4 regions of the Streptomyces sp. NPDC054794 genome follow, and region 1 is predicted to be linked to each of the others. Evidence: riboswitches for the same ligand, from Rfam matches in the RefSeq annotation. Region 1 holds a riboswitch; each other region holds the start of a gene.
The links. A riboswitch is a leader RNA that binds a small molecule or an ion and turns the genes downstream of it on or off. The one in region 1 is predicted to bind cyclic di-AMP.
Positions count from the first base shown of each region.

Region 2: it holds a riboswitch for cyclic di-AMP, as region 1 does, so the genes downstream of both, ACWGKT_RS15200 (M23 family metallopeptidase) here and ACWGKT_RS23850 (transglycosylase SLT domain-containing protein) in region 1, are expected to answer to the same signal.
Region 3: it holds a riboswitch for cyclic di-AMP, as region 1 does, so the genes downstream of both, ACWGKT_RS04610 (transglycosylase family protein) here and ACWGKT_RS23850 (transglycosylase SLT domain-containing protein) in region 1, are expected to answer to the same signal.
Region 4: it holds a riboswitch for cyclic di-AMP, as region 1 does, so the genes downstream of both, ACWGKT_RS21715 (C40 family peptidase) here and ACWGKT_RS23850 (transglycosylase SLT domain-containing protein) in region 1, are expected to answer to the same signal.

Region 1 covers NZ_JBSHAQ010000022.1:142,469-144,660, reverse strand. Annotated here, with positions in the region: gene ACWGKT_RS23855 (polyprenyl synthetase family protein) at 1-305, opposite strand, end outside; cyclic di-AMP (ydaO/yuaA leader) riboswitch at 1,195-1,367, shown strand; gene ACWGKT_RS23850 (transglycosylase SLT domain-containing protein) at 1,371-1,856, shown strand; gene ACWGKT_RS23845 (HAD family hydrolase) at 1,880-2,192, opposite strand, start outside.
Region 2 covers NZ_JBSHAQ010000012.1:93,514-95,705, forward strand. Annotated here, with positions in the region: gene ACWGKT_RS15195 (alpha-galactosidase) at 1-368, shown strand, start outside; cyclic di-AMP (ydaO/yuaA leader) riboswitch at 675-832, shown strand; gene ACWGKT_RS15200 (M23 family metallopeptidase) at 837-1,793, shown strand; gene ACWGKT_RS15205 (SGNH/GDSL hydrolase family protein) at 2,049-2,192, shown strand, end outside.
Region 3 covers NZ_JBSHAQ010000003.1:206,600-208,791, reverse strand. Annotated here, with positions in the region: gene eno (phosphopyruvate hydratase) at 1-32, opposite strand, end outside; gene ACWGKT_RS04610 (transglycosylase family protein) at 351-1,007, opposite strand; cyclic di-AMP (ydaO/yuaA leader) riboswitch at 1,012-1,181, opposite strand; gene ACWGKT_RS04605 (transglycosylase family protein) at 1,364-2,192, opposite strand, start outside.
Region 4 covers NZ_JBSHAQ010000019.1:137,817-140,008, reverse strand. Annotated here, with positions in the region: gene ACWGKT_RS21715 (C40 family peptidase) at 142-1,344, opposite strand; cyclic di-AMP (ydaO/yuaA leader) riboswitch at 1,353-1,522, opposite strand; gene pcrA (DNA helicase PcrA) at 1,904-2,192, shown strand, end outside.

The DNA of each region.
Region 1 (2,192 bases):
ACCAGCGCCTCGTCCATCACGTCGTCGTGGTACAGCGTCGCGAGGTGGGTCAGCTCGACGACGACGGCCGAGGGCACGATGCCCGGCGCGTACGGGTCACCGAACTGGGCCGCGAGCATCACGAGCAGCGGCCGGAACCGCTTCCCGCCGGCCCGCACCAGGTGCTGCGCGGCCTCCGTGATGAACGGGACCTCACTCTTGGTGGCTTCGAGCAAACCCTCCTCGACAGCCGCCAATCCGGCCTGGACATCGGCTTCCAGAGCCTGGTCCCGCACGCTCAGCCCGAACGGCCCGACGACGGTCACGAGGGGTCTCCTGTCTGCTGGTGTCTGCTGGCGGTTACGCGGTTTGTCGATAGGTCGCTGCCATCACTCAAGTCAGCGTATCCGGTCAGGTTTCGATCACCGATAGCGCCCACCCGTCCAGCCCGGGCGCTATCGGAGCACGACCGGTATGTTTTCGATCAGTCGATATGACCAAATATTTATCGACTCCAGAGGATGCAGCACTCTTTGTCCGTCTGCTTACCCATTCGTCCGAATGGCGGCCCTCGCGCCCGAGCCGCTCACGGCGGCCGCCGGGGCCCGCTCCGGCGGCGACCATCAGGACAACGACGGGCCCCGCCCGGCGGGTTCCACCATCCGGAGCGCCTCACCCCCTTCACGCCCCCGCCCACCCTCCGCTCCGCCCGTCGGCCCGTCCGCCGGCCCACCCCACCCACCGGCTCACCCACCGGAGCAAACGGCGACACCGTCCGCCGTCCGGCCCAACCCGAGTGACCGCAGGTGCGGCGCGCCTGTGATACGAGCCACTTCCGGTATCGGACAAAACGACCTACAAGGGGTGGTGGGCCCATTCCGCCGAACGCGGGAAAAGGACTCTTTCGTCGCCCTCGCGAAACCCCCTTCCGACCCGCATGTCCGCTTTGCCGTGAATATTATTCCAGCCTTATTCCGTGAATTGGGTCACTCCACCCCATCGGACCACCAGAGCCCCCTTTGACCCATTTCGCCTTGCCGCGTCGGCCAGTTGAGGCTTGGCAACCGCAAAGGATCAAGCACCCCATACGCCTCAGACCAAGGTCAATCGGTGCGTTATGTGATTCCGAGTCTTGTTCCCGACATGTGCTCTCGCATAGCTTCCGGGCTGTCGGGCGGAACGCCGAATCCTGCCGCCGCCCTACGCACCCATCGACGAACTCATTCGCCGTAGGCAGGAGCGGGGGAACCCAGGTAAGTCGCCGGACCGGTCGGCACATGTCGCACCGGAACGGCGGGGTGAAGTCAGTGCCACCTCACGGTGGTACGGCCGGGCACCTCCCCGCCCGAACCCGACAGCTCACCTCGTAGGCGACGGAGAGGAACTTCGCCATGTCTGCTGCCGCTCAGCACACCAGCACCCGCTCGTCCCGCCTCGTCCGCAAGCTCGCCCTCGTCGGCACCGGTGTCACGGTGCTCGCCGTCCCGCTCGTCGGCGCGACCGCCGCCTCGGCCGCCCCGACGGCCACCACCCCCTCCACCACACTCGCCGGGTACCCGAACAACCTCGACGGCTGGATCCGCGAGTCCCTCGCGATCATGGCGGAGAAGCACATTCCGGGCTCGTACAACGGGATCCACCGCAACATCATGCGCGAGTCGTCCGGCAACCCGCGGGCCATCAACCTGTGGGACTCCAACGCGGCCAAGGGCATCCCGTCCAAGGGCCTGCTGCAGGTCATCGACCCGACGTTCAACACGTACCACGTGGCCGGCACGTCGTTCGACATCTACGACCCGATCGCGAACATCACCGCCGCCTGCAACTACGCGGCCGCGCGGTACGGCTCGATGGACAACGTCAACAGCGCGTACTGACGCGTCCACCCGAAGCGGTAGAGCTAAGCGAAGAGTCTTTCGAGGACGACGGCGATGCCGTCGTCCTCGTTCGACTTCGTGATCTCGTCGGCCACCGCCTTGAGTTCGGGATGGGCGTTGGCCATCGCCACGCCGTGAGCCGCCCAGCGGAACATGGGGATGTCATTGGGCATGTCCCCGAAGGCGATGGCCCGTTCGGCGCTCAGGTCGAGGTGTTCGGCGGCCAGCGCCAGGCCGGTCGCCTTGGTGATGCCGCAGGGCTGGAGCTCCACGGTCCCGGGCCCCGACATGGTGACCGTGGCCAGCGAGCCCACCACCGCGCGCGCCGTCCGCGCC
Region 2 (2,192 bases), on a different contig from region 1:
TGGGCGGCGACCTCGCGGAGTGGAGTGAGGAGGAGCTCACCGAGGCCGGGGAATGGGTGGAGCTCTACAAGGAGATCCGTCCGGTCGTGCAGCGCGGCGAGCTGTACCGGCTGCGGCCCCCGGAGGGCGGGCTGAGCGCGGTGCAGTACGTGCTCGGGGACGAGGCGGTCGTACTCGCCTGCCTCCAGGCCCAGTCCTACGGTGAGCCGGTCCCGGCGCTGCGGCTGCGCGGCCTCGACCCGACGGCGTCGTACGAATGCCGCGAAACGGGTGAAATGCACCGCGGGGCGATCCTGCTGCACCACGGTCTGCGCACCGGCCTGCGGGGCGATTTCGACGCGGCCGTCTTCCGCCTCCGTCGTATTTGAGGCTTATGTCCCAATCGACCTCTTCATTCCAACTCGCTCTGGAATGAAGGGGCCTGCAGGGCGGTGCGTGAGGAGCGTCATACGGTGACCGTCCGTCGCGCGTCATGCTCACGTAATTCGCGGGCTTTTCCAGGGATTTGACGGGGCGAACCGGGCGGAAATGCACGGAGGGTGACCGGGAATTCCCGTAACGGATCAAGCTAAAGCCGGACACAAGGAACCTTCTGCTTGTCCGTTCGCATCTTGCTCGCTTACGTTCGCCACCAATCCGGTCGGAACGCCGAATCCTGCCGCCGCCCGGAGCCCCGCACACACTCACCCGTGCACGGCAGGAGCGGGGGACCCACCAGGCACGACGGCCTGTTCCGGTCTCCGGGACGCCTAGGGGTGAAGCCGCGCCTCACGCGGCCGGGCAGCTCCAGCCCGAACCCGACAGCTCACCTCGCAGGCGTCGGAGAGGAATGCGCCATGCCCGCGAAGGGTAAGCACCGCCGCCCCAAGACCCCGCGGTTCAGCCGGTCGATAGCCGTCGCCGGTACCGGTGGCGCCGCGCTGGCGCTGCCGCTCCTGGGTGCCACCGGCGCCCACGCGACCACCGCGCAGTCGGCCGCCCAGTCCGTCGCGGAAAAGGCCGTCCAGTCGGTTCCGACCGTCGCGAAGAAGGCCGCGAAAGCGCATGCGGGAACGCGTACGTACACCGTGAAGTCCGGCGACTGCCTCGCGAAGATCGCCGACGAACACCAGGTGCGCGGCGGCTGGCACCGGCTCTACCGGGACAACCACCAGGCCGTCGGCGGCAACCCCTCGCTCATCCACCCCGGCCTGAAGCTCCTCCTCGGCAAGAAGGCCGCGGCCTTCACCCAGCCGTCCCGTGCGCAGGCGCCCTCCTACGCTCCCGCCGCTCCCTCGGCCCCGGCCGCCGAGCCGTCGGCCGTGTCGGACGCGTCCGGGCAGAGCGCCCCGGCCGCCGGCACGTCGGCCGACACCGCGGCGAACACCGTGACCACGGTCTCCACCGGCTTCACCCTGCCGGTCCAGGGCGCCACCATCGGCACCTCCTACCACGTCGCGGGCAGCATGTGGTCCAGCGGCTACCACACCGGCGTCGACTTCGTCGTCCCGACCGGCACCCCGGTCAAGGCCGTGGGCACGGGCACGGTCGTCTCCGCGGGCTGGGGCGGCGCCTACGGCAACCAGGTCGTGATCCGGCTCGCCGACGGCTACTACGCCCAGTACGCCCACCTGTCCCAGCTCTCCGTCACGGCGGGCCAGGCCGTGGCCCCGGGCCAGCAGGTGGGGCTGTCCGGCGCGACCGGCAACGTGACCGGCCCGCACCTGCACTTCGAAATCCGCACCACGCCGAACTACGGCTCGGACGTGGACCCCGTCAGCTACCTTCGCGCGCACGGCGTCGCCGTCGCCTGACACGCGGCGCGCCTACGCAGCCGAAGGCCGGACCTCGATCCCCCCGGGTCCGGCCTTCGGTGTCTCCCGGGCCAGGACTTCAAGGTGTTTCGGGGCTTCAACAGGCCTGCGGGACCACCTATTCCCCCATTGGCAAACTCTTTAAGGGTGTCTTATCTCACCGTTCGTCAACCCCTTCCTACGATCGCGTAGGTCACATCCGAAGGGGAATCATGGGCCGATGTGGCAGACGATTCGAAGAGTGACAACAGATCAGTGATCGGGTCGTACGTGGCGGTGGGGGACAGCTTCACCGAGGGCGTCGGCGACCCCGGCCCCGACGGGGCATTCGTCGGCTGGGCGGACAGGTTCGCGGTTCTGCTCGCGGACCGACGCCCGGAGGGCGACTTCAAATACACC
Region 3 (2,192 bases), on a different contig from region 1:
GCTACGACGACGTCGATGGACGGCACGAGCATCTCCTTCTTGGGATGTGACGCTGGAAGTGCGGGGCTGGTGTGCCTTGCGACTAGAGCCTAACCGTCCCGGGGCCGTCGGCCACCGACCGACCGTCCCGTGGACAGGGTCTGACGGTACCCATTGTTTCCTGTCGGAACAAAGGGAGAGTGGAAAACGACTCGAAGCCCCGGCGAACGGCACACGAAAAACCCCGCCCCGGCGCGTACGGGGGATTACGCGCCGGGGCGGGGAGACCGTGGGGACGGGGGTGACCTCAGGTGCCCTCCGCGGTGGGGGCACGAGTGTGAGGGCGCCGTGGCTCAGCTGCGGGCCACTGATTACTTCAGGTGCAGCTGCTGGCCGGGGTAGATGAGGTCGGCGTCCTGGACGATGCCCTTGTTCAGCTGGAACAGCTTCTGCCAGCCGCCCTTGACCTTGTGCTTCGCGGCGATCGAGCCGAGGGTGTCACCCTTGACGACCTTGTACTCGCCGTCGCCCTTCTTGACCTTCTTGCCGGTCGGGGTGGTGACGGTCTTGGTCACGGCCGGACGCTTGGTGGAGCGGGTGGCGGCCTGCGGCTCGGTCGAGCGGGTGGTGGGCGCGGCGGCGGAGCCGCCGTACGGGGTGCTGGACAGGCCCGTGCCGCAGACCGGCCAGGCACCCTTGCCCTGGGCGGCGAGGACCTTCTCGGCGATCTCGATCTGCTGCGCCTTGCTCGCCTTGTCGGCGGTGGCGGCGTACTTCGTGCCGCCGTAGGCGGCCCAGGTGGAAGCGGAGAACTGCAGACCGCCGTAGTAGCCGTTACCGGTGTTGATGGACCAGTTGCCGCCCGCCTCGCACTGGGCGACCTTGTCCCACTCGGAGGCGGTGGCGGCGGAAGCGCTGCCGGAGGCGACCAGCGGAGCGGCGATGGCGGCGCCGGTGACACCGGCGATCGCGATGGCGCGGGTGGCCTTGGCCGGACGACGGTGCTTGCCCTTGCCGGAAAACAGCATGGATCGATCCCCTCACCGACGCCTGCGAGGTGAGCTGTCGGGTTCGGGCCGGTTGAGTTGCCCGGCCACACCTTCCGAGAAGGCGTGGCTTCACCCCAAGCCGGATCCGGCATCAACTGCCGGGCCCGGCACCTACCTTGGGTCCCCCGCTCCTGCCTACGGCGCGTGACGCGACGACTGTTCCCGTACGGCCGCTGACAGGATTCGGCGTTGCGGCAGCCGGGGCTCGTGGTGACGAGCGGTCCCGACCGTAGACACGTGATCCGGGGAATTTCAAAGACGATCAGGGCTTCTGAGACTCATCCCACACTTTCAGCAAAGCGGACATTGAGCCCGAATCGGGACGCCAACTCCCGCTACTTTGCACCCGTTTCGCCGCCAACTTCCAGGGTCTGACCGGCGGAGATGTCGTTCGGGTCGGCCCCGATGGACTTCTCGTTGGCGGCATAGAGCGCCCGCCATCCGCCGTCCACGTCAAGGGAGTCCGCGATGGAGACGAGAGTGTCACCGGAGCGCACGGTGTAGGTGGAGTCCCCACGAGTGGCGTGACGGCCGGAAGTTGTGGCGGTCTGTCCGCTTACGGCACTTTCGTCCGCGTCCTCGTCCGCACTGACCCCGCGGTGGCGGCCGCCGCTGCTCGCCCCGGTGTCGACCAGGCTCCAAGAACTACCGGTCTGCCACGAGTTGTCCGAGTCGTCCACCTTGGGAGACTCGGTGACCGAGCTGTGGGTTCCCTGCGAATCGCCCGAACCCTTGGAGTCGGGCGATGCCGACTTGTCCGACTTTGCGGAGTTCTCCCCCTCGCCCTTCTTGCCGGTGTCGGCGCTCGACGAGGGAGAGGCGGACGGTGAGGAACCGTGGGACGGAGCGGCACCGTCGGAGTCGCCGGACTCGTCGGACCCGCTGGACGAGTCGGACAAACCGGATGACTCATCCGAATCGCCGGAAGAGGCCTGGCCGTTGCCCTGCGAGCCGGATCCCCCGACACCGGTGTCGACGTCGACCGAACCGGAGTTCGCGGTGAGCCCGGACAGCAGGGCGCAGGTGGCCCAGTGCTCCGTGCCCTGGTCGGCGAGGATCCGCTCGGCGACGGCTATCTGCTGCGAACGGCTGGCCTGGTCGGGGCTGACGGCGTAGTGGAGGCCGCCGTACTTGTCCCAGTCGTCCTGGGACATCTGCAGGCCG
Region 4 (2,192 bases), on a different contig from region 1:
GCGCTCCACGCGCGCGTGCGCCACGAAAAGCGTGCGAGTGGACCACGCGCGCGGGCACAGTCGCGCGAAGCGGGTCCCCGGCGCCCAGTCAGGCCTGAGCGCCGGAGCCCAGCGGCACACGCAGGCGTGCGCGTCCGCCGCTCAGGCGGGCCGCACCACGCTGTGGATGATCGACGAGCCGGCGTAGTAGATCGACTCCTCGCGGACGTAGGCGCCCGGCTTCGGGGCGTGGATCATCATGCCGCCGCCGATGTAGATGCCGACGTGGCTGATGTCGTCGTAGAAGAAGATCAGATCGCCGGGCCGGGCGTCCGCGAGGGAGACCGTGGTGCCGGCGTTGACCTGGTCCCAGGTGGTGCGCGGGAGGCTGACGCCGGCGGCCTTCCAGGCGGCCTGGGTGAGGCCGGAGCAGTCGTAGGAGCCGGGGCCGGTGGCGCCCCAGACGTACGGCTTGCCGATCTGGGCGCGGGCGAAGGCGAGCGCCTTGTCGGCCTTGGCGGTGGACGTGGAGCTGGGCGTCGACGAGCCCGACCCGGTGGAGGTGCCGGTCGACGAGCCGGTGGACGGCGACGGCGAGGGGGACGCGCTCGCCGCCGCGTCCTTCTTCCGCTGGGCCGCTTCCTCGGCCGCCTGCTGCGCGGCCTGCTGCTTCGCGAGCTCGGCCGCCTTCCGCGCGGCCTCCTCCTGCTTGCGCTTCTCGATCGCGGCGAGCCGCGCCTTCTCCTCCGCCGTCAGCTTGGACAGCAGCTCCCGCGCGGTGGAGAGCTTCGTCTGGACGGTGGCCTTGGCGGTCTTCAGCTCGCTCTGCGACTCGTTGAGCGTCTCCAGGCTCTTGGCGGCCTCCTGCCGCTTCTTCATGGTCGCGGACTGCTGCGTGACGTAGTCGTCGACCGCTTCCTTCTGACGCGAGGTCAGCCGGTGCATCAGCTGGGTCTGGTCGAAGTAGTCCTGCGGGGAGTCCGCGAGCAGGAAGGTGGCCGTGTCGGGGGCGGAGCTCCCGGTGCGGTACTGGGCCGCGGCGAAGGTGCCCAGTTCCTCACGGGCCTTGTTGAGCTTGTCCGTGCGCCGGGCCACGTCGTCCAGCAACGTGTCGACCTGCTTGCGCTGCTTGCCGGACTTCTCCTTGGCCGAGTTGTACTTCTCGGTCGCCGACTCCGCCTGGCGGTAGAGGTCGTCGACCTTCTTCTCGACCTCCTCGATGCTCGGCTTGCCGTCGGTGGACGGGGTGGCGTTGGCCGTCTGGGACAGCAGGGCCACCGAGGTGAGGGCGGCGGTGGCGAGGGCGGGGGTGCGTATGCCTGCTACGAGGGGGCTCGGGGGGCGCGACTTGCGGTGCGACGCCAAGGGAGGCGACTCCTTCCATGTTCCGCCTACCGAGTTAGCTGTCGGGTTCGGGCGGGTGGTTCGGAAGGGTTGCCCTACGGCCGGTCCCCGAAGGGAAGTCGGACCGATTCACCCCAAGGTCGGTGGGTCCCCGGCTCCGGCTGCCGCGAGGAGGCGCCGGACTCGGCGGAGGCCGTGCGGCCCGGCGACGTTCGCCGGTGGGGGTCGTACGGCCTGCCCGGAACGCTAGCCAACTCGTGTGGCCCCTGTGAAGGTTGATGTGCGATATGCCCGATACATTTTCGTGACCTTGACCATGGATTTCGCGCACCGTGCTCAATCCGGAGTGACATGCGACGACTTGTCCGGAGCCGCGACACCCGTCCGCTTCGTAGCGTTACCGGCTCGCTGGTCATGGTTCGGGTGCCGTGGCGGCGTGGAAGGTCGGTCGTTCACCTGGTGTGACGGAACGACTCCGGAGGGCGGGAAGGTGTCCGATGGCCGGATCCGGAAGATCCGGGGCCGCTGATTTCCGGGGTGGCCGCGGGTTGTCAGTGCGGCGCCCTAGACTCGGAGAGCGATGAGCAGCCTCTTTGACGAAAGCTTCCTGGCGGATCTCCAGGCCCCCCGCGGGCACGCGGAGGAGCCCCCGCCGCCGCCCGAGGACGATCACGCTCCGGAGTCGATTCCGGACGATCTGTTCGGCGGGAAGTTCGACGTGCCTCCGGACCGCGACTCCCACTACCGCGACGGGGCCCCGCGCCCGGTGCTCGACGCGGCCGCGCTCCTGGAGGGGCTGAACGAGAACCAGCGTGCGGCCGTCTCGCACGCCGGCTCCCCGCTGCTCATCGTGGCCGGCGCCGGCTCGG